DNA from 2 places in the Streptomyces sp. NPDC090083 genome. Region 2 is predicted to be linked to the other one. Evidence: predicted binding sites of a transcription regulator. Region 2 holds the regulator's gene; the other holds the start of a gene.

Region 1 (15,105 bases), on a different contig from region 2:
GACCAGTCCTCCGCGCCCGCCGCCGCCTCGTAGCGGAAGGCGAGCGCGATGTCGCAGTCGCCCTCCCGGAGCAGCTCGACGGAGTTCGGCGGCTCGGCCTCCTCCAGGGAGACGCGGGTGCCGGGGTGGGCGGCGCGCAGGGCGGCCAGGGCGGTGGGGACGAGCGTCGAGCTGCCGCTGGGGAAGGAGACCAGGCGGACCCGGCCGGCCCGCAGGCCCGCGATGGCGGCGACCTCCTCCTCGGCGGCGGTGAGCCCGGAGAGGATGCCGGCCGCGTGCCGGACCAGGGCCTCGCCCGCCTGGGTCAACCGCATCTCGCGGCCGGTGCGGACCAGCAGCGGGGTGCCGACCGAGGTCTCCAGGGCCTTCATCTGCTGGCTGACGGCGGGCTGGGTGCAGCCCAGTTCGCGCCCGGCCGCAGAGAAGGAGCCGGTGGCGGCGACGGCACGCAGCACACGGAGATGTCGGGCCTCGATCACGCGCCGAGCATAAGCGCTTGTTTGCCACGGCGCCGAATAATGCGCCGCACCTTTGGGGCGCTCTCGTCTACCGTGCGGTCATGAAGCTTCTCTCGCTGAACCTGGGCCGGGCCACGGCCGTGCCGTACACGGACCAGCCGGACGGCGTGACCGGCATCGACAAGCGGCCGACCGACGGGCCGGTGCGGGTGAGCGCGCCCGGCCCCAAGGGCGTCGCCGGGAGCGGGCTGGCCGGGGACGCGGTCTGCCACCGGCGCCACCACGGGGGCGACGACCAGGCGGTGTACGCGGTCGCGCGGGAGGATCTCGACGACTGGGCGCGGGAGCTGGGGCGCCCGCTGGCCAGCGGTTCCTTCGGGGAGAACCTGACGACCCTGGGTCTCGACGTGTCCGGCGCGCGGATCGGCGAACGCTGGCGGATCGGCCCCGAGGTGATCCTGGAGGTCACCTCCGGGCGGATCCCGTGCCGTACGTTCCAGGACCATCTGGGCGAACGGGGATGGGTGAAACGGTTCACCTTGAAGGGTGCCCCGGGGGCCTATCTGCGGGTGATCGAACCCGGTGAGATCCGCGCGGGCGACGCGATCGAGATCGTGCACCGGCCCGGGCACGAGGTGACGGTGGCCCTGCAGTTCCGGGCCGTGACAACCGAGCGCGAACTGTTGCCGCGACTGCTCCCGGCGGGCGAGGCACTGCATCCGGAGGCGTTGGCGCAGGCGCGGAAGTACGTCGCGGAGCAGCCCGCCTGACCTGCCGTCACGGCGCGTTCGACGCACTGTTCGACACGTGTTCGTCACGGATCGGGAGGGCCTGTGCAGAGATCGGACCGGGTCGCCCGGTGTCACTAATCTTGCGCCATGACAACGGCATTGATTACGGGATCGACCGCGGGGATCGGTGCCGCCTTCGCGCGGCGGCTCGCGGCGGACGGACACAACCTCGTGCTGGTGGCGCGGAACACCGCCCGGCTCGGGGAGCAGGCGACCGAACTGCACGACCGGCACGGCATCGAGGCGGAGGTGCTCACCGCCGACCTCTCCACCGACGAGGGCATCGAGGCGGTCGCCGCCCGCCTCGCCGACCGCAAGAACCCCGTCGACCTGCTGGTCAACAACGCGGGCTTCGGCAACAAGGGCCGCTATCTCGACGTACCGATGGCCGACGAGCTGAAGATGCTCAAGGTGCACTGCGAGGCGGTGCTGCGGCTGACCAGCGCGGCGACCGGGGCGATGCGGGAACGCGGGCGCGGCGGGGTGGTCAACGTGGCGTCGGTGGCGGCCTTCGTGCCGCGCGGGACGTACGGCGCGTCGAAGGCGTGGGTCGTGCAGTTCACCCAGGGCGCGGCCAAGGACCTGGCGGGTACCGGCGTACGGCTGATGGCGCTGGCGCCCGGTTTCGTGCGGACCGAGTTCCATGAGCGGGCCGGAATGGGCACGGACAACATCCCGAACTGGATGTGGCTGGACGCGGACAAGCTGGTCGCGGCGGCGCTCGCGGATCTGGCGCGCGGCAAGTCGCTGTCGATCCCGGACCCGCGCTACAAGGCGCTGATGGGCCTGGTGAAGGTCACCCCGCAGGCGGTGCTGGGCGGGATCACGTCGAAGACCGGGCGGAAGTACGGGCCGCAGTGACGGCCGCCGCCCTGAGGTCGGCGGCCCCGGTGACGAGCGAGACGGCAGCGCGAAGGCCCGGCTCCCCCAGAGGGGCGCCGGGCCTTCGCCGTACGTGCTACGGGTTCACCGACCGGTGTCAGTGGGAGTGGCCGTGGCCGTGACCGGCGGCGGCGGGCTCCTCCTCTTCCTTCTTCTCGACGACCAGGGTCTCGGTCGTGAGGAGGAGGGAGGCGATGGAGGCGGCGTTCTCCAGGGCGGAGCGGGTGACCTTGACCGGGTCGATGACGCCGGCCTTGACCAGGTCGCCGTACTCGCCGGTCGCGGCGTTGAAGCCCTGACCCGGCTTCAGCTCGGCGACCTTGGAGGTGATGACGTAGCCCTCGAGGCCCGCGTTCTCGGCGATCCAGCGCAGCGGCTCGACGACCGCGCGCCGCACGACCGCGACACCCGTGGCCTCGTCGCCGGTCTTGTCGAGGTTGCCGTCCAGGACCTTGGCGGCGTGCACCAGGGCGGAGCCACCACCGGAGACGATGCCCTCCTCGACCGCGGCGCGGGTCGCGGAGATGGCGTCCTCCAGACGGTGCTTCTTCTCCTTCAGCTCCACCTCGGTGGCGGCGCCGACCTTGATCACGCACACACCGCCGGCCAGCTTCGCGAGGCGCTCCTGGAGCTTCTCGCGGTCCCAGTCGGAGTCCGTGTTCTCGATCTCGGCCTTGATCTGGTTGACGCGGCCCGCGACCTCGGAGGCGTCACCGGCACCGTCGACGACGGTCGTGTCGTCCTTGGTGACGGTCACGCGACGGGCGGAGCCCAGCACGTCCAGGCCGACCTGGTCGAGCTTGAGGCCGACCTCCTCGGCGATGACCTGACCGCCGGTGAGGGTGGCGAGGTCGCCGAGCATCGCCTTGCGGCGGTCGCCGAAGCCGGGGGCCTTGACCGCGACCGCGTTGAACGTGCCGCGGATCTTGTTCACGACCAGGGTCGACAGAGCCTCGCCCTCGACGTCCTCGGCGATGATCAGCAGCGGCTTGGAGGCGTTGGCCTGGATGACCTTCTCCAGCAGCGGCAGCAGGTCCTGGATGGAGCTGATCTTGCCCTGGTGGATGAGGATGTACGGGTCCTCGAGGACCGCTTCCATGCGCTCCTGGTCCGTCACGAAGTACGGCGACAGGTACCCCTTGTCGAAGGCCATGCCCTCGGTGAAGTCCAGCTCCAGACCGAAGGTGTTGGACTCCTCGACGGTGATGACACCGTCCTTGCCGACCTTGTCCATCGCCTCGGCGATGAGCTCGCCGACCTGGCTGTCCTGCGCGGACAGACCGGCGACGGCCGCGATGTCGGCCTTGTCGTCGATCGGGCGCGCGGTGGAGAGCAGCTCGTCGGAGACGGCCTTGACGGCGGCGTCGATGCCCTTCTTCAGGGCGGCCGGGGAGGCACCCGCGGCGACGTTGCGCAGGCCCTCGCGCACGAGCGCCTGGGCGAGCACGGTGGCGGTGGTGGTGCCGTCACCCGCGATGTCGTTGGTCTTGGTCGCCACCTCCTTCACCAGCTGGGCACCGAGGTTCTCGTACGGGTCCTCGATCTCGACCTCGCGGGCGATGGTGACGCCGTCGTTGGTGATGGTGGGGGCGCCGAACTTCTTGTCGATGACGACGTTGCGGCCCTTGGGGCCGATCGTCACCTTGACCGTGTCGGCAAGCTTGTTGACGCCGCGCTCGAGGGCGCGACGGGCGTCCTCGTCGAACTTCAGGATCTTCGCCATGGGAGCGGTTCAGCCCTCTCGGAAAACGTGGGTGAAACGAACTGCGCCCCTGACGCCCGGCTTCATAAGGTCGCGGGGGCCAGGGGCGCAGCTCAAAAGCAGAATGTGCTGGTGGTGAATTACTTCTCGATGATCGCGAGCACGTCGCGAGCCGAGAGGACGAGGTACTCCTCGCCGCTGTACTTCACCTCGGTGCCGCCGTACTTGCTGTACAGCACGATGTCGCCGGTCTTCACGTCGAGCGGCAGGCGCTCGCCGTTCTCGAAGCGACCCGGGCCCACGGCGAGGACGACGCCCTCCTGGGGCTTCTCCTTCGCGGTGTCCGGGATGACCAGGCCAGAGGCCGTGGTCTGCTCGGCGTCGAGCGGCTGGACCACAATGCGGTCCTCGAGCGGCTTGATGGCAACCTTGGAGCTGGCGGTCGTCACGATCCGACCTCCCCCTTCGGAGATCTCACGGGGTTAACTGTCTGAGGTGGCGACCAGGTGGATCCGTCGTCGCGGGTGCCGGACCTGCCCGTCGCTGTTGGCACTCTCCAGTGGGGAGTGCCAGGCCTGAGACTATGACTGCGATTAGCACTCGGTCAAGCGGAGTGCCAATGCCCGCGGCGCTTGAGCGGAATTTCGATGTCGTCCTGGGCTGTGCGGCCGGCCTGTGGCTGGTGCCTCCGTCCCTGGGGGCTGCGCCCCCAGACCCCGCCTCTTCGGCCTGGACGGCCTCGTCCTCAAACGCCGGACGGGCTGAGTGATGCCGACCGGCGCCCCGAACGTGACCGTCCTACAGATAGTCCTCCAGGCGGCCCACCGTCAGGCCGCGTTCCTGGATGCCGCGGAGGAGGCGGGCCGTCGTGTCGGTCGGGGTGATCTGGACGATGTCTCCGCGGGTGAGGCGGTGGTCGCCGCGGGCGTAGGTGAGGGTGCCGGTGGTCGTGGAGGCGCGCCAGAGGACCAGGGCGGAGATGCCGCAGTCGGCGGCGGCGCGGCGGGTGGTCGTGTCGTACGTGCCCTCGGGGAGCCGCAGCAGGCGGGAGCCGGGGCGGTGGCCGCAGATCTCGGTGCGCTGGGCGGCGTAGGGCAGGCCGGTGAAGCGGACGGGTTTCGGGGGTGTGCGGAACTCCGTGACGGGGAGGCGGAGTTCGCGGACCAGGGTGGTGAACCCCGGGTCCCGGCGGGTGTGGGTGTCGTGGTCGTAGGTGAGGAAGACGACGCGGTCGCGGGTGCGGACGTGGTCCACGACCGGGGGGAGCCCCGGGCCCGCCGAGGGTGCGGCGGGCCGGGGCGGGGCGGGGGCCAGCGGGGCGGTCAGGCCCCAGCGGCGGTAGGGCTGGTCAGGGGTCGGGCCGTGCTGGTGGACGCGCTGGGCGGCTTTCTTGCCGAGCCGTTCGATGGGGTCGACGGACTGCGCGCAGCCGGTGAGGAGGAGGGCCGCCAACACGACGGTCACCGGCGTCCGTAGTGTCGCGGGTCTCACAGGTAGTCCTCCAGGCGGGCCACCGCGTATCCCTCGGCGGTGACCTTGCCGAGGAAGCGGCGCATGTCGTCGACCATGGTGCCCTTCCAGTCCTCGCGGCCCCGGAAGTGCGTCAGGACGATGTCGCCGGGGTGGAGGGACTTGTCGTCCTCGCGGTACTCCCAGTGGTCGACGAAGACCTCCTCGTCCCAGATCGGGGCGTACTTGATGCCGCAGGACTTCGCGGCGACGAGGGTGTCGTGGTTGTAGTTGCCGTACGGCGGCCGGAACAGGGTGGGGGCCTTGCCGAACTGCTTCTTCATGATGTCCTGCATGCCGCAGATCTCGCGCTTCTGCTCGGCGTAGGACAGGCCCGGCAGGTACGGGTGCGTGAGGGTGTGGTTGTTGACCGTGTGCCCCTGGGCCTGCATCTTCCGGAAGTAGGCGTAGTCGTCCTTCACCAGGTAGTTGCTGAGGAAGGCCGTGTACGGGATCTTCAGGTCGCTCATCATCCGCAGGAAGGCGGGGTCCTTGTTCTCGCCGTCGTCGATGGTGAGGAACACGATCTTCTTGTCGGTCGGGATCGTGGTGAAGACCGGCGGGAGGTTCAGCTCCTCCTGGTCGTCCACCTCGAAGCCCTTGCGCGCGGTGATCTCCGGCTTGTGCGCGGGCGCCGGCGGAGCGGCGAGCGGCACCTTGGCCAGCCCCCAGCGCTTCGCGGCGGCCACCCGGGCCGCGTACTCGGCGCGCAGCTTCGTCGCGTAGGAGTCCAGCGCGCGGGCGGGGGGTGCGTGCAGGGGCTGTGCGCCCTGGGCCGGGTGGACGGCCGCTCCGGAGCCGGACCGGCCGCAGCCGGAGACGAGGGCCGCGAGCGCGAGAGCGGCGAGCGCGCCACGGGCGCCCGCCCTCCGGCGAGGATGCGCGTGCGCCCGACCCTGACGCGCCCGATTGATGTCATTTTGTACGACTACTCGCATGGGGCCGGATCTTTTCAGGCCACGGCCCCGATCCCGCGACGACACCGCCGGGACACCGCCACCGGAGGCACACCGTCCACCGACTGGCCCACAATGTCCCGGTGAACGACCCCGTACTCGCCTTCGCCGCCCTGCTCACCCCCGAGGGCCGCGCCCTCCTCGACGAGGTCCGCGGCACCGACCCGGCCAAGGAACTCGCCGTCGCCACCCGGCTGCGCCGCGACCACCCCGCCGACCTCGTCTCGGCGGCCCTCGGCCAGGCCCGGCTGCGGCAGCGCGCGGCGGCGGCGAAGTTCACGCCCGAGGACGCCGACCGGATGTTCTTCACCCCGAACGGCTTCGAACAGTCCACCCGCACCACCGTCGCCGCCCACCGCGCCGGCCGCCTCCGGGACCTGGGCGTGACCTCCGTCGCCGACCTCTGCTGCGGCATCGGCGGCGACGCCGTCGCGCTGGCCCGGGCGGGGGTGCGTGTCCTGGCCGTGGACCGCGACCCGCTCACGGTCGCCGTCGCCCGCGCCAACGCCGAGGCCCTGGGCCTGGCCGACCTCATCGAGGTGCGCGAGGCGGACGTCACGGACGTGGACACCTCCGGGTACGACGCCGTGTTCGTCGACCCCGCCCGACGCGGCGGCCGGGGCCGCGTCTTCGACCCCGAGGCGTACTCGCCCCCGCTGTCCTGGGCCGTCGGCGCCGCTACGGCCGCCCCGCTCGCCGCGCTGAAGATCGCCCCCGGAGTGCCGCACGAGGCGATCCCGGCGGCGGCCGAGGCGGAGTGGATCTCGGACGGCGGTGACGTGAAGGAGGCGGTGCTGTGGTTCGGGGCCGGGGTGCGTCCGGGCGCCGTGCGCGCAACCCTCCTTCCGGGCCCACGAGTTCTGCACGGCCGCGGTCTGCCCGACCCCGAAGTCCGCCCCGTGGGCCGGTACTTGTACGAACCCGACGGCGCCGTCATCCGCGCCCACCTGGTCGCCGAGGTCGCGGAGGAGGTCGGGGGCGGGCTCGTCGACGAGACGATCGCGTACGTGACGGCCGACGGACTGCGGCCCACCGCGTACGCCTCCGCCTACGAGATCACCGATCAACTCCCCTTCGGGGTGAAGAAGTTGAAGGCGCTGCTGCGGGAGCGGGAGGTGGGCGTCCTCACCGTGAAGAAGCGGGGGTCGGCCGTCGAACCGGAGGAGCTGCGCCGGAAGGTGAAGCCTCAGGGGCCCCACTCGGCGACCGTGTTCCTCACCCGGGTCGCGGGGGCACCGGCCATGCTGATCGGCCGCCCCGCCTGACGGACGGCGGCCCTACGACGCCTCCGCCGCCCGGCGCAGCAGGAGTTGGCGTTCGCGTTCGTTGCGGGCCAGCGAGGCCGCGCGTTCGAACTCGGCCTTCGCCTCCGCCGTCCGGCCGAGGCGCAGCAGCAGGTCGCCGCGGACGCTCGGGAGCAAGTGGTACTCGCGCAGGGCCGGTTCGGCGGCGAGGGTGTCGACGAGGGCCAGGGCCGGGGCCGGGCCGTCCGCCATCGAGATGGCCACCGCGCGGTTCAACTCCACCACGGGGGACGGGGTTCGGGCCGCGAGGAGGCCGTAGAGGACGGCGATCGTCCGCCAGTCGGTCTCCTCGTAGGTGTACGCGTGGGCGTGGCAGGCGGCGATGGCGGCCTGGAGGGCGTAGGGGCCGGGGGCGCCGGTGGAGACCGCGTCGGCGCGGCCGAGGGCGGTGATGCCGCGGGCGATGAGGAGGCGGTTCCAGCGGCGGCGGTTCTGGTCCCTGAGGAGGACGGGGGCGCCGTCGGGTCCGGTGCGGGCGGCCGACCGGGACGCCTGGAACTCCAGCAGGGCGGCCAGGGCGTGCACTTCGGGTTCCTTCGGCATCAGGCCGGCGACGAGGCGGGCCAGCCGGAGCGCGTCCTCGCAGAGGCTCGGGCGGAGCCAGTCGTCGCCCGCGGTCGCCGCGTACCCCTCGTTGAAGATGAGGTAGATGACGTCCAGGACGGAGCCGAGGCGGGCCTCGCGGTCGGGGCCGTAGGGGACCTCGAAGGCGATGTTCCTGGTGGCCAGGGTGCGTTTGGCGCGGACGATGCGCTGGGCGATCGTCGGTTCGGGGGCGAGGAAGGCACGGGCGATCTCGGGGGTGGTGAGGCCGCCGAGGAGGCGCAGGGTGAGGGCGGTGCGGGCCTCGGCGGAGAGGACCGGGTGGCAGGTGGTGAAGACGAGGCGCAGGAGGTCGTCGTCGATGTCGTCGGGGGCGGCGGGCTCCTCGGGCGGGGCCGTCGTCTCCAGGGTGCGGCCGATCTCCTGGAGCTTGCGGGCGTAGTTCTCGCGGCGCCGGATCAGGTCGACGGCGCGGTGTCTGGCGGTGGCCGTCAGCCAGGCGCCCGGGTTGTCGGGCACACCGTCCCTCGGCCACTGCTCCAGCGCGGCGACCAGCGCGTCCTGCGCCAGCTCCTCGGCGATGCCGACGTCCCGGACCAGCCGGGCGACGGCGGCGATGACGCGGGGGGACTCGATGCGGAAGACGGTCTCGATGGTGCCGTGCGGGTCGGTGGCGTGGCCGTGCGGGGCTGCGGTGGGCTGTGATTCCGGAGTCACAACCCACCATGCAACACCCCCGGCGGCTTCGGACCAAGGAAGGCCGGGCAGGGCCACGGAGCGCGCGGGGTGCTCAGCCCTCCGCGATCTCCCGTACCTCGCAGGTCACCGTCCAGAACTCCTCGTGGACCTTCAGGAACCGCTTCGTCCACTCGATCGCCTCGGCCATGTCCTTGCACTGCATGAGCGCGTAGCCGCCGACGACCTCCTTGGACTCGGTGAAGGGGCCGTCGGTCACGGAGATCCTGCCGCCCTCCCAGTGGACGCGGGCGCCCTGCGCGGTCGGGGTGAGGCCCGCGGTGTCGAGCATGACACCGGCCTTGGTGATCTCCTCGATCAGCTCGCCCATGCGCTGCATCAGCTCGGGGCTCGGTCCCTCGGCGGGGGCGGTCTTCTCGTCGATCTGCACGAGGGAGAGGTAGCGGGGCATGGTGACTCCTCGGGTCGTTCCGGCCGGGTCGTTCCCGGCCTTCCAACCATGCGTCGAACGACGGCCGCCCGGATCGACACACGCGCCGGAATTCCCCGAGGATTTTTTCCGGCCGTGCGTTTCCGCAGGTCAGCGCAGTGATTCCCACAGCTCGTCGGCCGCCGGCTGCTTCGCCACCACCCGGTTCGGGTCGGACGGGGCCGTGACGTTCGGCATCGTCACCGTCGTCACCGCGTCCGCCGACAGCCCCTTCAGGCTCTGGCCGAGGCCGATCAGTTCGCTCAGGGAGTCGAGGCCGGTGTCGGTGGTGAGGCTGTCGGTGACCGCGTCGGTGATCTCGTAGAGCTTGGCGGGATCGGTGAGCAGGTCGTGGGTGGATATCTGGGTCAGCAGGGCCTTCACCAGCATCTGCTGGAGGCCTATGCGGCCGAGGTCGCTGCCGTCGCCTATGCCGTGCCGGGTGCGGGCGAGGGCCAGCGCCTGCTTGCCGTCGAGGTGGTGGGTGCCCTTCTGGAGGTGCAGGTGGCTGTCGTCGTCGTCTATGTCCTGCGTGGTCGTCACCGTGACCCCGCCGAGCGCGTCGACCAGTTTCGCGAAGCCCGCGAAGTCGATCTCCAGGTAGTGGTCCATGCGGATGCCGGTGATCGACTCGACCGTCTTGACCGCGCAGACCGGACCGCCCACCGAGTACGCGCTGTTGAACATCGCGTTGTACGCCACCGCCGTCGAGCCGCCGGACGACAGCGGGCAGGACGGCCGGGTGACGAGGGTGTCGCGCGGGATGCTGACGATCGTGGCCTTCGTGCGGCCCGCGTCGAGGTGGACGACCATCGCCGTGTCGGAGCGGGCGCCGGAGCTGTCGCCGCCGCCGAGCGCCTTGTTCGCCTTGCCGCTGCGCGAGTCGGAGCCGAGGACCAGGATGTTCAGGGAGCCGGTCGGTACGGGGGACGCGGACGCGGCGGAGGGGGTGGTCACCGCCTTCGCGGGGCGGCCGGTGCCGAGCGCGCTGTCGATGTCGACGCTCTTGATGTTGTTGTTCAGGTGCCAGTAGGCCCAGCCCGCCGCGCCGGCGCCCAGGACGAGGGCGCCGGCCAGAGTGAGGCCGACGATCTTCAGGACGCGCGACCGTCGGCCCACTCGTCTGTCGTCCTCGGCGTTCCCGGCGTTCCCGGCGTTCTCGTTGTCCGTCACGGACAGGAACGTAAGTCCGAATTATTAGGAGAAAGTTAGGGGAGCCGTCCCGGTACGGTTTTCTGCGGAGAATCTCACGGTTCTCAGCCCCGCCTCACCCCTGGCGCACTCCCCCGCCTCCCTCATCCCAGGGTCACCGCGGGCACCGGATTGCTCCCGCTCCAGGACGCGTTGAACCCGAACGACACCGAACCGCCGTCCGGGACGGTCCCGTTGTAGCTCGCGTTCGCGCAACTCACCGCCGTGCCCGACTGGGTGCAGGTCGCGTTCCAGGCCTGGGTGATCCGCTGGCCCGCGCCGTACGCCCAACTCGCCTTCCAGGACGACAGCGAGGCCCCGGAGCACGCGATCGTCACCTGTCCGGTGAACCCGGTGTTCCACTGACTCGTCACGCTGTACGTCGCCGAGCACGCGCCGTTCGTCGGCGGCGGGGTGGTCGTGCCGCCGAGCGCCTCCGAGAGCCCGTCGTACGCCGGTTTCGGCGCGTAGTCGGCGTCGTACGGGGTCGCCGCGCCGTAGCCGGGGAAGGTGCTGTCGACCCAGGAGTCGGAGTCGGTGAAGCCCCACACGGTGACGTTCACGCAGCGCGTCACGGCGACGCAGGCGGCCATGACGCTCTTGAAGTCGGCCTTCTGCTGGGCCAGTTTCGTGCTGTCGGCGGGGAGCGCCATCCGTACGTCCAGCTCCGTGATGGCCACGTCCACGCCGAGGTCGGCGAAGCGCTGGATGTTCTGCTGGAGGGTGGCCGGGACCTGGCCGAGGACGAGGTGGGCCTGGAGGCCGACGCCGTCGATCGGAACGCCCGCCGCCTTGAGGGACTTGACCAGGTCGTAGAGGGCCGTGGACTTCGCGTTGACGCCCTCGACGTTGTAGTCGTTGATGTACAGCTTGGCGGCCGGGTCGGCGGCGTGCGCCCAGGTCAGCGCCTGCGCGATGTAGCCGGCGCCGAGGCCGTTGTACCAGAGGGTCGGGCGGTAGGTGCCGTCCTCGTTGAAGGGTTCGTTCACCACGTCCCAGGCGGTGATCTCGCCCTTGTAGCGGCCGACTTCGGTGCTGATGTGGTTCTGCAGCAGGCTGCTCAGCTGGGCCGACGTCCAGGTGCCGTTGGTCAGCCAGCCCGGGTTCTGGCTGTGCCAGACCAGGGTGTGGCCGCGCACCTGCTGGTGGTGGGCCTGCGCGAAGGCGACGATCTGGTCCGCCTCCGACCAGTTGAAGCTGCCCTGCGTCGGCTCCACGCTCCCCCACTTCATGGCGTTGCCGGGGGTGAGCGAGCTGAACTGGGCGCCTGCGATATCGCCGTAGGTGCCGGTGAGTCTGGAGCCGGTGACGGCGGTGCCGATGACTTTGCCGTTCGCGGCGGCGAGGTCGCGCAGCGGGGTGTCGGCCGCGTGTGCGGCGGGGGCCGCGAAGAGCATGACGGCGCCGGTGAACAGGGCCGCCAGGGACAAGCCGGTTCTCAGAGATCTCATGCGGGTGCCTCCGAAAGTTTCGGTTGTGCAACCGATTGGCTTCGGAGGAGTGTGGGGCGGCTCACCCCACCCGTCAATACGTCACCTTCCGGCCACGCGGGTCACGGCCGCACCCGTCCCGGCCGGCCCGGCTTCCGGCCGCGCGGCTCACTCCGCGGCCGGTGCCGCCGTACTGCTGCGCACCACCAGGCTGGTCGCCAGCTCCACCCGCCGCGCCGCCGAGGTCTCCTGCTCGCGCCCGAGGTCGAGCACCAGCTTCGCCGCCGCCTCGGCCATCTCGGTCAGGGGCTGCCGTACGGTCGTCAGCGGCGGGCCGACCCAGCGGGCGACCGGCAGATCGTCGAAGCCGACCACGCTCAGGTCCTCCGGGATGCGCAGCCCGAGTTCACGCGCGGCCTCGTACAGGCCGAGCGCCTGGAGGTCGTTGCCGGCGAAGACGGCGGTGGGCCGGTCCGGGCGGCGCAGCAGCCGGAGCCCGAGCCGGTAGCCGGCCTCGTGATGGAAGTCGCCGGTGGTGATCAGCGAGGGGTCGACCGGCAGCCCGGCCGTCTCCAGCGCGGCCCGGTAGCCGTCGACCCGGGCGCGGCTGCACATCATCCGGGACGGTCCGCTGATCGCGCCGATCCGGGTGTGGCCGAGTTCGACCAGGTGCCGGGTGGCGGCGAGCCCGCCCTGCCAGTTCGTCGCGCCGATCGAGGGGACGTCGGCGCCCGGGTCGCCCGCCGGGTCCATCACCACGAACGGGATGGAACGGCTGGTGAGCAGCGCCCGCTGCGACTCGTCGAGCCCGGACAGCACCAGGATCACGCCGTGCGGGCGGCGCGCGGCGACCTGGTCGGCCCAGGTCCGGCCCGGGGTCAGCCGTCCCGCGCTCTCGCTCAGCACCACGCTCAGCCCGGAGTCCCGCGCCACGTTCTCCACGCCCCGGATGACCTCCATCGCCCAGGCGCTCTCCAGCTCGTGGAAGACCAGGTCGATCAGCGGGGAGCGGGTCGCCTCGGCGCGGCGGCGCCGGTAGCCGTAGACGCGGAGGAGTTCCTCGACGCGGGTGCGGGTCGCGGGGGCGACGTCGGCACGGCCGTTGAGGACCTTCGAAACAGTCGGAGCCGACACTCCGGCCTCGCGGGCGATCTCGGCGAGCGTGGCGGTCTGGGTCGGTCGACCCGCTGTCTGGGTTTCGGCGGAATCCGGGGCTGTCATGGCGGCGATCGTATCCCTGCGCGACCTCTTGACGAACCCCCGCACGCGTCTTACGTTCCCGGAACATTCGTAGAACGGCTCGAAACATTCGCACGAGAGGTGCTGTCCATGCTGCCCAAGGAGCCCAACACGCCCAACGGCGGGCGTACGTTCAGCAGGCGCTGGGTGCTCGGCGCCGGTGCCACCACCCTGCTCACGACCGGACTCACGGCCTGCGGTTCCAGCGACAGCACCGGCGGCAGCAGCACGGTCACCGCCTTCACCTACGGCGACGACGCGGCGAAGGTGCAGGTCAAGGCCGTCACCCGGTTCAACGCGTCGGCGGCGGCGAAGAAGGCCAAGGGCAGGATCAAGCTGGAGAAGGTGCCCGGCACGGACTACCCGGCCAAGCTGCGCACCGCGATGGGCTCGCCGAACGCGCCGGACGTCTTCTTCAACTGGGGCGGCGGCTCGATCAAGGCGTACCAGGAGGCCAACCAGCTGGTCGACCTCACCGACACCATCAAGAGCGACCCGGTCCTCAAGGACGGCTTCCTGCCCTCCGTGCTCGCGGCGGGCGCGCTCAAGGGCAGGAACTACGGCATACCGATGCGCGGCATGCAGCCGGTGATCCTCTTCTACAACAAGACCGTCTTCGCCGCGCACAAGCTCCAACCGCCCACCACCTGGGCCGAGTTGACCGACATCAACAAGAAGCTGAAGGCCGCGGACATCACGCCGTTCGCGCTCGGCGGCGCGGACATCTGGCCCGAACTGATGTGGCTGGAGTACCTCGTCGACCGGATCGGCGGGCCCGAGGTCTTCGAAAGGATCAAGAACGGCGACGCGTCCGGCTGGGGCGACCCCGCCGTCCTCAAGGCCGCCGAGACCGTCAAGCAGCTCATCGACGACGGGGCGTTCGGCAAGGGGTTCAGCTCCGTGTCGTACGTCAACGGGGGCGCGCCCGCGGTGTTCGCCAAGGGGAAGGCGGCGATGCATCTGATGGGGTCGTGGGAGTACTCGACGCAGCTCGGCAAGTTCCCCGACTTCGCGAAGAACAACCTGGGGTGGGTCGCCTTCCCGAAGTACGAGGGAGGTGCGGGCGACATCCGCAACGTGGTCGGGAACCCCACCAACTACTGGTCCGTGAACGCCCGTACGGGCAACAAGGACGCGGCGATCGCCTTCCTGCGGGACTGCGCCTCGGAGACCTACGCCAAGGATCTCGTGGCCAACGGGGACATTCCGACCACGTCGAACGCGGAGAAGCTGCTCGACTCCTCGCCCAACCCCGAGTTCGCGAAGTTCCAGTACCAGATGGTGCAGCAGGCACCGGCGTTCACGCTGAGCTGGGACCAGGCGGTGGATCCGGATGTGTCGACGCCCATGCTGACCGAGATCAACAAGCTGTTCGTGGGGAAGAGTTCACCGGCGCAGTTCGTGTCGGCGCTGAAGGGGCTGAAGTGAGCGAGCGCTCCGCGGAGGGGCCCGCCGTTCGGCTGCGGGCCCGTCCTGGCTCGTCCCGCCGTTCCCCGCGCCCCTATCGGGGCGCCGCACCGCACGGCGTCTGGGCCGTGCCCGGGGTCGTGTTCTTCGTCTTCTTCGCCGTGGCGCCCATGGTGTTGGCGGTCTACCTCTCCTTCACCTCGTGGAACGGGCTCGGGGACCCCAAGCCCGTCGGCCTCGCCAACTGGGACAAGCTGGTGCACGACGACCGGCTGACCCAGTCCCTCACCATCACCGTGCTGCTGACGGTGACGAGCTGGGTCTTCCAGACCGTCGTGTCGCTTCTCCTCGGGGTCTGGGCGGCGGGACGGCAGCGCAACCGGGCCGTCCTCTCCGCGATCTTCTTCGTGCCGTTCCTGCTGTCCTCGACGGCGATAGCGCTGCTCTTCTACGCGCTGCTCGACCCGAACTTCGGGGTCATCCACCAGGACACGCTGGGGACGACGAGCGGGGCGTTCCTCGCGATCG
Region 2 (15,105 bases):
GGACGCGGTCCCGGACCAGCCTCGCCACCAGCTCCGGGTCCTCCATGCAGCGCAGGCCGTGGTCGATGCGCTCGACGCCGAGGACGTCCAGCGCCTCGGCGATGTAGGCGGGCGGGCCCTCCTCACCGGCATGCGCGACCCGTCGGAGACCCAACGCGGCGGCGGCCTCGTAGACCTCGCGGAACTTCACCGGCGGGTGGCCCACCTCGGCCGAGTCGAGGCCGATGCCGGTGATCCGGTCGAGGTACGGCTTCGCGGCGTCCAGGGTCGCCATCGCCGAAGCGGCGGACTCGTCGCGCAGGAAGCACAGGATCAGCCGGGTCGAGATGCCGTGGCGTGTCTCGCTGCTGCCCAGGGCCCGCCACAGGCCCTCCACGACCGTGCCCATGTCCACGCCCCGCGCGAGGTGCGCCTGCGGGTCGAAGAAGATCTCCGCGTGCCGGACGCCCTGCGCGGCGGCGCGGGCGAGATAGGCGTCGGCGAGGTCCTCGAAGTCCCGCTCGGTGCGCAGGACGGCCATCAGCTCGTAGTAGAGGTTCAGGAAGGTCTGGAGGTCGTCGAAGAGGTACGCCTCGCGCAGTTCCTCGGTGTCCGCGTACGGCAGCTCGACGCCGTTGCGGGCCGCGAGCGCGAAGGCCAGCTCGGGTTCCAGGGTGCCTTCGATGTGCAGGTGCAGTTCGGCTTTGGGGATGGGCATCGAAGTATCGTACGGGTGTTTTACCGCCGTTTCGGAACCGGCACCCGGAGCAGGTCGTGCGCCACGGTCAGCTCCCCCTCGAATCCCGCCGCCCGCGCCTGCCGCTCGAACTCCTCCGGGTCGGAGTAGCGCTGGCTGAAGTGGGTGAGGACCAGGTGCCGTACGCCTGCCTCCCGTGCCACCCGCGCCGCCTGCCCCGCGGTCAAGTGGCCGTGGTCCGCGGCCAGTTGCTCGTCCTCGTCCAGGAACGTCGACTCGATCGCCAGGAGGTCGCAGCCCTCCGCGAGGACGTGCACCCCGGCACAGAGCCGGGTGTCCATGATGAACGCGAAACGCTGGCCCCGGCGCACCTCGCTGACCTCGTCCAGCGAGACGCCGTCCACCGTCCCCTCGCGCTGGATGCGGCCCACGTCCGGGCCCTTGATGCCGTGCGCGGCAAGGCGGTCGGGCAGCATGCGGCGGCCGTCGGGTTCGGTGAGGCGGTAGCCGTAGGACTCGACGGGGTGGGAGAGCCTGCGGGCCTCCAGGGTGTAGGCCGGGGTGGTGGCGATCGTGCCGTCCTCCGCGACCGGGGACTCCGTGATGCCCACCGTCTCGCGGTACGCCGTCGCGTAGCGCAGCCGGTCGAAGAAGCGCCGGCCCGACTTCGGGTAGTGCGCGGTGACCGGGTGCGGGACGCGGTCCAGGTTGATGCGCTGGATGACGCCCGCGAGGCCGAGGGAGTGGTCGCCGTGGAAGTGGGTGACGCAGATCCGGTTCAGGTCGTGCGCGGCCACCCCGGCGCGCAGCATCTGGCGCTGGGTGCCCTCTCCGGGGTCGAAGAGGATGCCCTCGCCGTCCCAGCGCAGGAGGTAGCCGTTGTGGTTGCGGTGGCGGGTGGGGACCTGGCTCGCGGTGCCCAGGATCACCAGTTCACGTACGGACACGGTGGGTTATCCGGGCGGCCACTGCATGCCGCGGCCGCCCATGACGTGGGCGTGGGCGTGGAACACGGTCTGGCCCGCGCCGCTGCCGGTGTTGAAGATGACGCGGTAGCTGTCGAGCTTCTCGTCGGCCGCGACCTCGCCCGCCTCGCGGAGCACGTCCGCGGCGACCGCCGGTTCGGCGGCGGCGAGGGAGGCGGCGTCGGGGTAGTGGACCCTCGGGATCACCAGGACATGGGTCGGGGCCTGGGGGTTGATGTCCCGGAACGCGACGGTGGTGGGTGTCTCTCGGATGATCGTCGCCGGGATGTGGCCGGCGACGATCTTGCAGAACAGGCAGTCGTCCTGCGGGTCCCCTGACATGTGCGTTCCTCTCCGGGGGTCGAGCGGCGAGTTGTGGTCGGCATCGTATCGTCGTTGCGTGCCGCGCCGTCGTGGCTGGTCGTGCCCACGCGGCGGAGCCGCATGTCGACACGGCCCCGCGCCTCTTCAGCTGGGCAGGGCCGGCGGGGTCTTCGCGGGCGCCGTCTCCAGCGACTCCAGTGCCAGGCGGATCGCCTCGTCCAGTTGCGTGTCCCGGCCCGCCGCGTGGTCCTGGGGGCGCTGCACCACCTCCACGTCCGGGTCGACGCCGTGGTTCTCCACGCCCCAGCCGTAACCCTCCAGCCAGAACGCGTACTTGGGCTGGGTGATCAAGGTGCCGTCGACCAGGCGGTATCTGCTGTCGATGCCGATGACACCGCCCCAGGTGCGGGTGCCGACGACCGGGCCGATGCCCAGGGCCTTGATCGCCGCGTTGACGATGTCGCCGTCCGAGCCGGAGAACTCGTTCGCCACGGCCACCACCGGGCCCCGGGGGGCGTCCTCGGGGTAGCTGTAGGGGCGCATGCCACGGGGCAGATCCCAGCCGACGATGCGGCGGGCGAGCTTCTCGACGACCAGCTGGGAGGTGTGGCCGCCGCGGTTCTCGCGGACGTCGACCACCAGGCCCTCCCGGGCCACCTCGACGCGCAGGTCGCGGTGGATCTGGGCCCAGCCGGGGGCCTGCATGTCGGGGACGTGCAGATAGCCGAGACGGCCGCCGGACTTCTCGTGGACGTAGGCGCGGCGGTCGGCGACCCACGCGTGGTAGTAGAGGGGTTCCTCGTCGGCGAGGGGCACGACGATCGCGTGGCGTGGGTCGCCGCCGCCCGCCGGGGAGATCGTCAGCTCGACCGGTTTGCCCGCCGTGCCGACGAGGAGAGGGGCCGGGCCGGTCACCGGGTCCACGGGCCGGCCCGCCACCGCGAGGATCGCGTCCCCCGTGCGGACCGCCACGCCGGGGGCGGCCAGCGGGGCGCGGGCGTGCGGGTCGGAGGTCTCCGAGGGGAGGATCCGGTCGATGCGCCAACTGCCGTCCTCGTGACAGGAGATGTCGGCTCCCAGGAGTCCCTGGCGTTCGCCGTGGCCGTGGCCGCCGCGCGGGGTGACGTAGGCGTGCGAGGTGCCGAGTTCGCCGTGCACCTCCCAGAGGAGGTCCACCAGGTCGTCGTGGGTGGCCACGCGGTCGAGGATCGGGCGGTAGCGGTCGAGGACCGCGTCCCAGTCGACGCCGCTCATGTCCTCGCGCCAGAAGTTGTCGCGCATGATCCGGCCGGTCTCGTCGTACATCTGGCGCCACTCGGCGGCCGGGTCGACGGTCTGGCGGACGCGGGACAGGTCGACGTTGATGTTCGTGTCGCTGTCGTCGTCGTCCGAGCCGGAGGCGCGGCGGTCGCTCGGCACGACCCGGAGTTTGTGGTCCGTCCACAGCAGGACGCGTTTGCCGTCGCCGCTGACCTCGAAGTGGTCGGCGTCCCCCGCGAGGTGCTCGACGCGCTGCTGGGCGAGGTCGTAGCGCTCCAGCTCCGTCTTGGGGTCCGGGTCCTCGGGGGTCGCGCGGCTGGCGCCGAGGACGCCGAGGACCGGGTGGCGCAGCCACAGGACGCCGTCCTTGGCGGCGCGCAGGTTGGAGTAGCGGCCGGCCTCGACCGGGAAGGCGACGATCCGGTCGGCGAGGCCTTCGAGGTCGATCCGGGTGGTGGGGCGGCCCTCGCTGTCGGGGGTCTCGTCCTTGTCGGGGGCCTCGAAGGGGCGGCCGTGGCGCTGCGGTCCGAAGGGGGACGGGGTCGTCGCGGCGAGGGTGATCAGGTGCGGGCGGTCGCCGACCACGAAGGCCAGGTCGAAGACGTGCTCGTCGTAGACCGGGTCGAAGGAGCGGGTGGAGAGGAAGACCAGGTGCTTGCCGTCGAGGGTGAAGGCGGGGGCGTAGTCCTGGAAGCGGAGGGGGGTGGCCTCGGTGACCGACAGGTCCGTGGTGTTGGCCAGCTTGAGCTGGCGCAGGGGTTGCGGGCCGGGGTGCGACCAGGCGAGCCAGGCCGAGTCCGGGGAGAAGGCGAGGCCCGAGGCGTCGCCGTCCTCGCTGCGGTCGACCTCGCGGACCTCGCCGGTCTCGCGCTCGATGAGGAGGACGCGGCCGTCGTGCGACGCCACGGCGACCCGGCTGCCGTCGGGGGCCACGGTGAGGGCGAGGACCCGGCCGAGCCGGCCCGCGGCGAGTCTGCGCGGGGTGGCGCCGGGGGCGAGACCGGTGGCGGGGGCGAACTCGAGGGCGTCGTCGCCCTCCGCGTCCGTCACCCACACCACCCATTCCTCCCCGTCCGTGCGGAAGGTGCGGGGCAGCCGGGCGCGGACGCCGGGGGTGGCGCTGAGCGCGCGGGCGGGGCCCGAGCGGTGGGTGACCCAGTGGACGGCGCCGCGTACGGCGACCGCGCTGCCGCGCGCGGTGTGGTCGGGGGACGCGGAGCCGAACCAGCGGGCGGCGGCCACCGGGTAGGGCTGCTGGTCGGTGCGCTGGCCGCCGAGGCGGATGTCGAGGCGGCGCGGTTCGGCGCCGTCCAGGTCGTCCAGGAGCCAGAGTTCACCGGCGGAGGAGTAGACGATCCGGGTGCCGTCGCCTGCCGCGTGCCGGGCGTAGAACGCTCCCTCGACGGGGGTGTGGCGGCGCAGGTCGGAGCCGTCGGCGAGGGAGGAGTAGAGCGCGCCGGTGCCCTCGTGGTCGGAGAGGAACGCGATCCGCTCCCCCGTCCACACCGGGTACTCGATGTTGCCGTCCAGATCCTCGTGCAGGCGCGTGAACTCGCCGTCGCCCTCGCGGTCGATCCACAGCTTGCCCGCGGTGCCGCCCCGGTAGCGCTTCCACCAGGCCGCCTCGCGGCCCATCGGCGCGGAGAGCAGGACCGTGGCCCGCTCGCCGCGGGCCACGTCACCGACCCAGCCGTACGGGAGGGTCGTCGCCGGTCCGCCGTCGAGGGGGACCGAACGGGCCCAGCTGCGGCGGAGGTTGGCCTGTCCGTGGGTGGTGGTCACCAGGACCTCGCCGTCGGCGGTCCAGCCGCGCACCTGGGTGCGTGAACTGCCCCAGTACGTCAGGCGCCTGGCGGGTCCGCCGTCGACCGGGGCGATGTGCACCTCGGGGGCGCCGTCGCGGGTGGAGGTCCAGGCGACGGTGGTGCCGTCGGGCGAGATGCGGGGGTGGGTCACCGGCACGTTCTCCGCGCTGACCCGCCAGGCCCGGCCGCCGCCGTCGAGGGACGCCAGCCACACGTCGTCCTCGGCGGTGAAGGCGACCAGGTCGCCGTGCAGGTGGGGGAAGCGGAGATAGGCCGGGGCTGCGGACGCTGAGGGCTGAGTCACCTGATCAGGTTATGCACCGACGGTATCCGCCGACAGTCCTTTGGATCACTTGCCTTCGACGGGCCAGCAGGTCGGATCGCCCTTGCACCAGATCGTCCTGGTGACCGTGACGGTCGGTCCGGGGCCGTAGGTCAGCGTCGGATTCGGGTTGCCCACGGACGACGGCGTGGCCGCGTTGCAGTCGCCGAGCCCGGTCACGTGGAACACCTGCTTGTCCGCGACCTTGGCGACCAGGTCGCCGCGTACACAGGCGCCGTCGACGGCCCGGGTGACCTTGCCGGTGACGGTGATGTCCCGGTTGTCATTGGTCTGTCCCTGGCAGTCGACGCTGACGACCGTGGTCTCGGTCGGCGAGGGCGTCTTCCCGGGCGTGTAGGCCTTGTTGCCGCTGCCGTAGTTGCCCGTGCAGGTCAGGTAGCGCACGCTCACGTGGTCGTGCTTCAGCTCCGCGGTCGCCGTCTTGTCGGTCGTGTACGCGACGGTCGCCGCGCTGAGATCACCGGGCTGGCACGCGACGGCCCCGCCCACGGTCACCACCGCGAGCCCCGCCACAGCGGCCACCCGCCGCCCGCGCGGCCGACTCCAGTTCCCTCCCGACACCCGCATGCACGGCAGCCTGCCACCGTCGGGGCGCACACGGAAGAGCGCATACGGCCACGCGTGCGCCGGGGGCGCGGCTCCCGGCGCACCTCCTCAGCCGCGGAGCAGCAGCCACTCCTGAAGCTCCACCACATTGCCCTCGGGGTCCCTGAGATGGGCGACCCGCATCCGGTCCGTCATCGGCGCCGGCCCGTGCAGCAGTTCGGCGCCGCGGGCGGTGATCTGCGCGCAGTACCCGTCCAGGTCGTCCACCCGCAGCACCGCGAGCGAACGGTGCCCGGTCGCCGGGTCGCCCAGTTCCGGCAGGACGTGAGCCATCATCGACCGGTCCTGGAGCGCGATCCCGGCGGACCCGATCGCGGGACTGAACTTCTCGTACGGCCCCTCGGCCGCCCCCGACTGGGGCTTCAGGCCGAGGACGTCGGCGTAGAAGCGGTAGCAGGCGGCGAAGTCGGTGACGAGCAGCCGTACTTGGGCGAGTTCCACGGCGATCCCCCCTGGTTCAGGACCAGCGTCCGGTACGGCCGAGGAGCAGGGCGGTCGCCGCGGTCCCGGCCGTCGATGTACGCAGCACGCTACGCCCGAGGCGGTAGGCCTTCGCGCCCGCCTCCTCGAAGAGCGCCAACTCCTCGGGGGAGACGCCTCCTTCGGGGCCCACGACCAGCACGATCTCGCCCTCGGCGGGGAGTTCGGCGGTGGCCAGCGGCTCGCTGCCGTAGTCGCGGTCCTCGTGCAGGACCGCGGCGAAGTCGGCTTTGGCCAGAAGTGCCGCAACCTGTTTGCCCGTTGCCGCGTCCGCGACCTCCGGGAAGCGCAGCCGGCGGGACTGCTTGCCGGCCTCGCGCGCGGTGGCCCGCCACTTCGCGAGAGCCTTCAGACCCCGCTCGCCCCTCCACTGCGTGACGCACCGGGAGGCGGCCCACGGGACGATCGCGTCGACGCCGGTCTCGGTCATCGTCTCCACCGCCAGCTCGCCCCGGTCGCCCTTCGGGAGGGCCTGGACGACGGTGATGCGGGGCGCGGGCTCCGGCTCGACGGGAAAGGCGCGGAGTTCGACGACCAGACGGTCCTTGCCCTCGGCCCCGAGGACCACGCCGGAGGCGCCCCGGCCCTGTCCGTCCGTGAGTACGACGTCCTCGCCGGGCTGCAGCCGCCGTACGGAGACCGCGTGCCGTCCCTCGGGGCCGGTCACCTCGGTGACGGAGCCCGCGGTCGCACCGTCCAGGGACTCGACCACGAACACCGGCGCCGTCATCGGAGGTCTCCCCCGGCGGACAACGCGGTCCGGGCGGAGGCCAGTTCGGCGACCAGGACCTCGACCAGCCGGCCCGCGGGCAGCTCGCGGGCCATGCGGTGGCCCTGGCCCGCCCACAACGCCATGCCCTGTGGGTCGCCGGACGCGGCGGCCTTCTTGCGGAGCGGGGACGTCAGATGGTGGATCTCGGGGTACGCGGCGGGGGCGTAGGGGCCGTGCTCGCGCAGGAAGCGGTTGACCAGGCCGCGGGCCGGGCGGCCGGAGAAGGCGCGGGTCAACTCGGTGCGGGTGAACAGGGGGTTGGTGAGCGCCTGCTTGTGCAGGACGTTCGCGCCGGACTCGGCGGTGGCGAGGAACGCCGTGCCGAGCTGGGCCGCGCTCGCGCCCGCCGCGAGGACGGCCGCGATCTGGCTGCCGCGCATCAGCCCGCCCGCGGCGACGATCGGCAGGCTCACGCTCTCGCGGATCTGGGCGACGAGGGAGAGCAGGCCGATGCCGGCGCCGTCGTTCTCCGGGAGGTCGCGGTGGGTGCCCTGGTGGCCGCCGGCCTCGACGCCCTGCGCGATCACCGCGTCGGCGCCGGCGCGCTCCACGGCGAGGGCCTCCTCGACGGTGGTGGCGGCGACGAGGGTGAACGTGCCGGCCCGGCGCAGCGAGTCCAGCACCTCGGGCGCCGGGACGCCGAAGTGGAAGGAGGCCACCGGCACCGGGTTGTCGAGCAGCACGGACAGCTTGGCGTCGTAGCCGTCCTCACGGCCGCTGTCCGGGTCGCCCAGCTCCGTGTCGTACCAGGTGGCCTCGCCGGCGAGCTGGTGGGCGTAGACGTCGACGGCGGCCCTGTCCGCGTACTCCGGCTGCGGCATGAAGAGGTTCACGCCGAACGGGCGGGACGTCAGGCTCCGCAGCTGCTTGATCTCCTGGTACATGCCGTCGGCCGTTTTGTACCCGGCGGCGAGGAATCCCAGCCCGCCGGCCTCGGACACGGCGGCCGCGAGGCGCGGGACGGAGACACCGCCCGCCATCGGGGCCTGCACGATCGGATGAGGGAAGAGATCGGTCAGTGCGGAGGACATGACGGCATGTTGTCACGTCCTCCGAACAAGTCCGAATCCGACCTTGGCACCGGCACATGCCAGTGCAGAGGGCCCGCCCGGACCCCGAAGAGCGGCCGGTGGCCGGGTCCGGGGGCGGCTGCCCCCGGGCCCGCTCAGCGACCGTTGAAAGCGTCCTTGAGGCGCGAGAACAGGCCCTGCTGACCCGGCTGGAACGTGCCCATGGGCCGCTCCTCACCGCGCAGCTTCGCCAGTTCGCGCAGCAGGCGCTCCTGCTCGACGTCCAGCTTGGTGGGGGTGGTGACCTCGACATGGACGATGAGGTCGCCCCGGCCGCCGCCGCGCAGGTGGGTGATGCCCCGGCCGTGCAGCGGGATCGACTGGCCGGACTGGGTGCCCGGACGGATGTCGACCTCCTCCAGGCCGTCGAGCGTCTCCAGCGGCACCTTCGTGCCCAGGGCCGCCGCCGTCATCGGAAGCGTCACCGTGCAGTGCAGGTCGTCGCCGCGGCGCTGGAACATCGCGTGCGGCAGTTCGTGGATCTCCACGTACAGGTCGCCCGCGGGGCCGCCGCCGGGGCCGACCTCGCCCTCGCCCGCGAGCTGGATCCGCGTGCCGTTGTCCACGCCCGCCGGGATCTTGACCGTGAGCGTGCGCCGCGAACGGACGCGGCCGTCACCGGCGCACTCCGGGCACGGCGTCGGCACGACCGTGCCGAAGCCCTGGCACTGGGGGCAGGGGCGGGACGTCATGACCTGGCCCAGGAAGGACCGGGTCACCTGCGAGACCTCACCGCGACCGCGACACATGTCACAGGTCTGCGCGGAGGTGCCGGGGGCCGCGCCCTCGCCGTTGCAGGTGTTGCAGACGACGGCCGTGTCGACCTGGATGTCCTTCGTGGTGCCGAAGGCGGCCTCGTCGAGCTCGATCTCCAGCCGGATCATCGCGTCCTGGCCGCGGCGGGTGCGCGAGCGCGGTCCGCGCTGCGACGCCGTGCCGAAGAACGCGTCCATGATGTCCGAGAAGTTCCCGAAGCCGCCCGCGCCGAAGCCGCCGGCCCCGCCGCCGCCCGCCTGCGAGAGGGGGTCGCCGCCGAGGTCGTAGACCTGCTTCTTCTGCGGGTCCGAGAGCACCTCGTAAGCGGCGTTGATCTCCTTGAACCGCTCCTGGGTCTTCGGGTCCGGATTCACGTCCGGGTGCAGCTCGCGCGCGAGCCGGCGGAAGGCCTTCTTGATCTCATCCTGCGACGCGTCGCGACGCACGCCGAGAACGGCGTAGTAGTCCGTGGCCACTTAGGACTCCGCCAGGATCTGTCCGACGTACCGTGCCACTGCGCGTACCGCTCCCATCGTTCCCGGGTAATCCATGCGGGTCGGTCCGACCACGCCTAGCTTGGCGACTGCCTCGCCGCCCGAACCGTAGCCGACCGACACCACCGACGTGGAGTTGAGTCCCTCGTAGGCGTTCTCATGACCGATCCGTACGGTCATGCCCGAATCCCCCGCCTCACCAAGCAACTTGAGGAGGACGACCTGCTCCTCGAGGGCTTCCAGGATGGGGCGGATGGTGAGGGGAAAGTCATGTCCGAAGCGGGTGAGATTGGCGGTGCCGCCGATCATCAGCCGCTCCTCGGTCTCCTCGACGAGAGTCTCCAGGAGGGTGGAGAGCACCGTCGCCACCGTGCCGCGCTCCTCGGCCTCGAAGGCCTCCGGCAGATCCTGCACGAGCAGCGGCACGTCCGCGAAGCGGCGCCCAGCGATCCGGCTGTTGAGCCGGGCCCGCAGATCGGCGAGGGAGGCCTCGCCGAACGGCGCCGGGCAGTCGACCATGCGCTGCTCGACCCGGCCGGTGTCGGTGATCAGCACGAGCATCACGCGCGCGGGAGCCAGCGACAGCAGCTCCACGTGCCGGACGGTCGAGCGGGTCAGCGAGGGGTACTGCACGACGGCGACCTGGCGGGTCAGCTGCGCGAGCAGCCGGACCGTACGGCCCACGACGTCGTCGAGGTCCACGGCGCCGTCGAGGAAGTTCTGGATCGCCTTGCGCTCGGGGCCGGTCATCGGCTTGACGCCGGCGAGCTTGTCGACGAAGAGCCGGTAGCCCTTGTCGGTGGGGATGCGCCCGGCACTCGTGTGCGGCTGGGCGATGAAACCCTCGTCCTCCAGGGCGGCCATGTCGTTGCGCACGGTCGCCGGGGAGACGCCGAGGCTGTGCCGCTCGGTGAGCGCCTTGGAACCGACCGGCTCCTCGGTGCCCACGTAGTCCTGGACGATGGCGCGCAGCACCTGAAGCCTGCGTTCGCTGAGCATCCGCGCACACCTCCCAGTTCTGGTCGCCTTTGTCGCCGCTTGTCGCGAGCCCGCCCTTTCCTGGCACTCTGTGCGCGTGAGTGCCAGCCTTCCCCGGCCAGTGTACGGCCGTGGGGCACACCTCGGGCAAGGCCGGTCCTGCGATGTCACGCGGTGAGTGCCCGCACCGTTAGCGTCGCCGTGTGACGGTGACTTGGGAAGAGCTGGGATGGGAGCGGATCGCGGCCGGGGTCGGCCGGTGCCGGCTGCCTGGCTGGGACTGCACGGTCGGGCTGGTGATCGGCGGCGACGCGGCGCTGATGGTCGACGCGGGGTCGGGCCTCGTGGAGGGCGCGCGGTTGCGTACGGAGGCGCGGGCGCTCGCCGGTCGCGCTGTGACCCATCTCGCGCTCACCCACCCGCATTTCGACCATGTCTTCGGGGCGGCGGCGTTCACGGGCGCGGAGGTGTTCGGCGCGGCGGGCGCGGAGCGGGTGCTGGCGGACGGCCGGGAGGCGCTGCGCGCGGACGCCGTCGGGAACGGGCTGCACACGCGTGTGGCCGACGAGGCGGTGGCCGCACTGGCAGGTCCGGGCCCCCTGGTCCCCGTCTCCGGCGAGCTGGCGCTTCCCCTGGGCGCCGGCCGGGAGGCGCTGCTCGTGAACGTCGGCCCCGGGCACACGGCCCACGACCTCGCGGTCCTCGTCCCCGGCTCCCCGCCGGTCGTGTTCTGCGGCGATCTGGTCGAGGAGTCCGGCGAACCCCAGGCGGGCCCGGACGCCGCGCCCGCCCTCTGGCCTGCGGCGCTCGATCGTCTCCTCTCTCTGGGCGGGGAGGACGCGGTGTACGTGCCCGGTCACGGAGCGCTGGTGGACGCGGGGTTCGTGCGGGCCCAACGGGACGCGTTGGCCGCACGTTTCGGCGTGTCGTGACGGCCGTCGGCCCGGTTCTCCTATCGTCATCCGAATGCGCCAGTACTCCGCCGATCTGACCCCGCCGTGGAAGAAGCCCAAGCCGGTCCCCGAGGTCCCCGCGGAGGCGGGCCTGGTGGTCGAGGAGCCGGGCACCGGTTTCTGCGGCGCGGTGATCCGCTGCGAGGCCGGCACCGTCACCCTGGAGGACCGCTTCGGCAAGCACCGGGTGTTCCCGATGGAACCGCGCGGCTTCCTCCTGGAGGGCCGTGTCGTCACCCTGGTCAGGCCCGTGTCGAGTCCGCCGCGGACCACCCGTACGGCTTCCGGTTCGGTCGCCGTCCCGGGTGCACGCGCGCGTGTGGCCCGCGCCGGCCGGATCTACGTGGAGGGCCGGCACGACGCGGAACTCGTCGAGCGGGTGTGGGGCGACGACCTGCGCATCGAGGGCGTGGTAGTCGAGTACCTGGAGGGCGTCGACGACCTCCCGTCGATCGTGGCCGAGTTCGCCCCCGGCCCGGACGCGCGGCTGGGCATCCTGGTGGACCACCTGGTGCCGGGCACCAAGGAGTGGCGCATCGCCCAGTCGGTGACGAGCGAGCACGCGCTGGTCGTGGGCCACCCGTACATCGACATCTGGGAGGCGGTGAAGCCGTCCTCCGTGGGCATCGCCGCCTGGCCCCGCGTCCCGCACGGCCAGGACTGGAAGACGGGCGTCTGCCGGGCACTGGGTTGGCCGGAAAACACCGGTGCGGTGTGGCAGGCGATTCTGGCCAAGGTGGGGTCGTACAAGGACCTGGAGCCGGAACTGCTGGGACGGGTCGAGGAGTTGATCGATTTCGTCACGGCACCCGAGGCCGACTGACAGGTGCTGACGTGCACTGACAGGTGCTGACGGGTGCTGACGGGCGCCGACAGATGCCGGCGGCTGCCGTCCCGGCGGGCCGGTCAGTCCACCAGGTCCCGGACCACCGCGTCCGCCAGCAGCCTTCCCCGCAGGGTGAGCACGGCGCGGCCCTCGTCGTAGGGCCGCTGTTGCAGGAGGCCGTCCGTGAGGGCCCGGCGGGAGGCCTTGAGGCCCTCCTCGTGGAGGAGGGTCAGGGGGGCGCCCTCGCGGAGGCGCAGTTCCAGGAGGATGCGCTCCACGCGGCGGTCCTCCTCGGTGAGGATCTCGCGGCCCGCGCCCGGGGAGCGGCCGGAGGCGAGAGCCGCCGCGTAGGCGCCGGGATGCTTGACGTTCCACCAGCGGACGCCGCCCACGTGCGAGTGGGCCCCGGGACCCGCGCCCCACCAGTCGGCGCCGCGCCAGTACAGCTCGTTGTGGAGACAACGGCCGGAATGCGACGTCGCCCAGTTCGAGACCTCGTACCAGTCGAAGCCCGCCGCCGACATCACCTCGTCGGCGATCAGATAGCGGTCGGCGTGCACGTCGTCGTCCGTCATCGGGACCTCGCCCCGGCGGATGCGGCGGGCCAGCTGCGTGCCCTCCTCGACGATCAGGGCGTACGCGCTGATGTGGTCGGGGCCCGCGCCGAGGGCGGAGTCGAGCGAGGCGCGCCAGTCGTCGTCGGTCTCGCCCGGGGTGCCGTAGATCAGGTCGAGGTTGACGTGGTCGAAGCCGGCCGCGCGGGCCTCGGCGACACAGGCCTCGGGGCGGCCGGGGGTGTGGGTGCGGTCGAGGACTTTCAGTACGTGCTGTCGCGCGCTCTGCATGCCGAAGGAGACACGGTTGAAGCCGCCGTCGCGGAGGGCCGCGAGGTAGGCGGGGTCCACCGACTCCGGGTTCGCCTCGGTCGTGATCTCCGCGTCCGGTGCCAGCCCGAACTCGTCCCTGATCGCGGCCAGCATCCGTACGAGATCGCCCGCCGCCAGCAGTGTGGGCGTGCCGCCGCCGACGAAGACCGTGCGGACCGGCCGGGGGTCGTCGCCCAGGACCTTGCGGGCCAGGCGGAGCTCGTCGATCAGGGTGTCCGCGTAGTTGTCGCGGGAGGCCAGCACTCCGCCCGTGCCGCGCAGCTCGGTCGCCGTGTAGGTGTTGAAGTCGCAGTAGCCGCAGCGGGTCGCGCAGTACGGGACGTGCAGGTAGAACCCGAGGGGGCGGTCCACGGCCCCGGCGAGCGCCTGGGCGGGCAGGGTGCCGTCTTCGGGGACGGGGTCGCCGTCGGGGAGTGCGGAAGGCATGTCCTCCATTGTCCAGCACCCGCGCGACTGTCGGCTCCGCCCGCCCGCGCCGCCTTGTCCGGCCGCTCCGCCGGTCCCGACCGCACCTCCTGTTCCGGCCGCACCTGCCTATTCCGGCCGCTCTGTCTGTTCAGGCCGCTCCGCCTGTTCCGTCTGTTCCGCCTGGAGCACCAGCAGCGCCATGTCGTCCTCCGGGGGACGGCCGCCGAACTCGTGGACGAGGCGTTTGATGCGCTCCGCGATCAGCTCGGCGCTCAGCCCCGCGCACCCCGCCAGCGCGGTCGCGAGTCCGTCGCCGTCGTCGAACTGGACCGACCCGGAGCGCCGCTCGGTCACCCCGTCGGTGACGCACAACAGGCTGTCGCCGGGCCGGAGTTCGAAGGTCTCGCTGGTGTAGGTGGCGTCCTCGATGACTCCGAGGAGGGTCTGCGGGCGGGCGGCCGTGCCGACGCTGCCGTCCGGGCCCAGGAGCAGCGGCAGCGGGTGTCCGGCGGAGGCGAGGGTGCAGCGGACGCCGCCGTCGAAGGGGATCAGCTCGCCGTAGAGGAGGGAGAGGAAGCGGGGGCCGTCGCCGACCGGGCCGGGGTGTCCGCCCGCCGCGACGAGGGCGTGCGCGGCGGCGTCGGCGGCTTCGGTGGCGTCGTCCAGGAGGAGCTGGTTGAGGCGGTCGAGGACGTCGGCGACGCGGTAGCCCTCGCGGGCGAGGAGCCGTAGCCAGGGGCGGGCCAGTCCGATCACCACGGCGGCCTCGGGGCCCTTGCCCTGGACGTCGCCGAGGGCGAAGCACCAGCGGCCGTCGCCGGCCGGGAAGAGGTCGTAGAAGTCGCCGCTGGGGCCGCCCTTGTCGCACGGTTCGTAGACGAGGGCGCTGTGCACGCCGGGGATCTCGGCCACGGCGCCGGGCAGCAGGCCGCGCTGGAGGACGCGGCTGATGGTGGCCTGGCGGGCGTACTGGCGGGCCGCGCCGATCGCGAGCGCGACGCGGCGGCTGAGGTCCTCGACCAGGCCGGTGACCTCGTCGGGGAAGCGCGACAGGCCGGACCGGCCGATGACCAGGGTGCCGAGCGGCCGGCCGCCCGCGATCAGGCGGTACGCGAGGGCCGCGCCGTGGGTGCCGTGCGGGCCGAGCGCGTCGGCGGGCCAGGGGTAGGACACGGGCCGCAGGGTGTCCGGCGGGCGGGGCGGGTCCTTCTCCAGGGCGCCGCGCAGTTCCTCGATGCGGTTCTCGCTGCCGTGCCAGACGCGGGCCAGGCGGGGTCCGGCGCCTGCTCCGGCGTCCTCGTGCCGGCCTCCCCCGCCCTCCGCCCCGCCCGACCGGGGGGACCTCCATCGCCCCAGCGCCTCGTCCTCCAGCCATACGGCGCACCAGTCGGCCAGTCTCGGCACGATCAGCTGTCCGGCGAGCGCGGCGACGAGGTCCTCGTCGAGCTGTCCGGCGAGCAGGTCGGAGGCTTCGGCGAGGAAGGAGAGCGCGCCGCGGCCGA

Evidence for each region. Region 2 encodes HrcA, which represses chaperone genes, less so after heat shock. Its sites were predicted from a motif close to TTNGCACTCNGNNNNNCNGAGTGCNAA; they were not measured.
Region 1: the regulator HrcA is predicted to act here: its motif matches at 4,427-4,453, upstream of groES (co-chaperone GroES).

Annotation. Positions count from the first base shown of each region.
Region 1 covers NZ_JBIVED010000002.1:574,098-589,202, reverse strand. Annotated here, with positions in the region: gene ACIPTO_RS08460 (LysR family transcriptional regulator) at 1-479, opposite strand, end outside; gene ACIPTO_RS08455 (MOSC domain-containing protein) at 560-1,228, shown strand; gene ACIPTO_RS08450 (SDR family oxidoreductase) at 1,337-2,110, shown strand; gene groL (chaperonin GroEL) at 2,229-3,854, opposite strand; gene groES (co-chaperone GroES) at 3,974-4,282, opposite strand; gene ACIPTO_RS08435 (hypothetical protein) at 4,632-5,297, opposite strand; gene ACIPTO_RS08430 (polysaccharide deacetylase family protein) at 5,321-6,280, opposite strand; gene ACIPTO_RS08425 (methyltransferase domain-containing protein) at 6,382-7,563, shown strand; gene ACIPTO_RS08420 (RNA polymerase sigma factor) at 7,576-8,862, opposite strand; gene ACIPTO_RS08415 (YciI family protein) at 8,936-9,292, opposite strand; gene ACIPTO_RS08410 (LCP family protein) at 9,422-10,429, opposite strand; gene ACIPTO_RS08405 (endo-1,4-beta-xylanase) at 10,606-11,952, opposite strand; gene ACIPTO_RS08400 (LacI family DNA-binding transcriptional regulator) at 12,100-13,152, opposite strand; gene ACIPTO_RS08395 (extracellular solute-binding protein) at 13,261-14,598, shown strand; gene ACIPTO_RS08390 (carbohydrate ABC transporter permease) at 14,631-15,105, shown strand, end outside.
Region 2 covers NZ_JBIVED010000003.1:549,100-564,204, reverse strand. Annotated here, with positions in the region: gene ACIPTO_RS13510 (adenosine deaminase) at 1-697, opposite strand, end outside; gene ACIPTO_RS13505 (ribonuclease Z) at 718-1,623, opposite strand; gene ACIPTO_RS13500 (histidine triad nucleotide-binding protein) at 1,630-1,983, opposite strand; gene ACIPTO_RS13495 (S41 family peptidase) at 2,110-5,334, opposite strand; gene ACIPTO_RS13490 (hypothetical protein) at 5,380-5,886, opposite strand; gene ACIPTO_RS13485 (VOC family protein) at 6,028-6,420, opposite strand; gene ACIPTO_RS13480 (16S rRNA (uracil(1498)-N(3))-methyltransferase) at 6,437-7,189, opposite strand; gene ACIPTO_RS13475 (nitronate monooxygenase) at 7,186-8,262, opposite strand; gene dnaJ (molecular chaperone DnaJ) at 8,397-9,533, opposite strand; gene hrcA (heat-inducible transcriptional repressor HrcA) at 9,534-10,550, opposite strand; gene ACIPTO_RS13460 (MBL fold metallo-hydrolase) at 10,733-11,461, shown strand; gene ACIPTO_RS13455 (DUF3097 domain-containing protein) at 11,496-12,305, shown strand; gene hemW (radical SAM family heme chaperone HemW) at 12,389-13,621, opposite strand; gene ACIPTO_RS13445 (SpoIIE family protein phosphatase) at 13,730-15,105, opposite strand, start outside.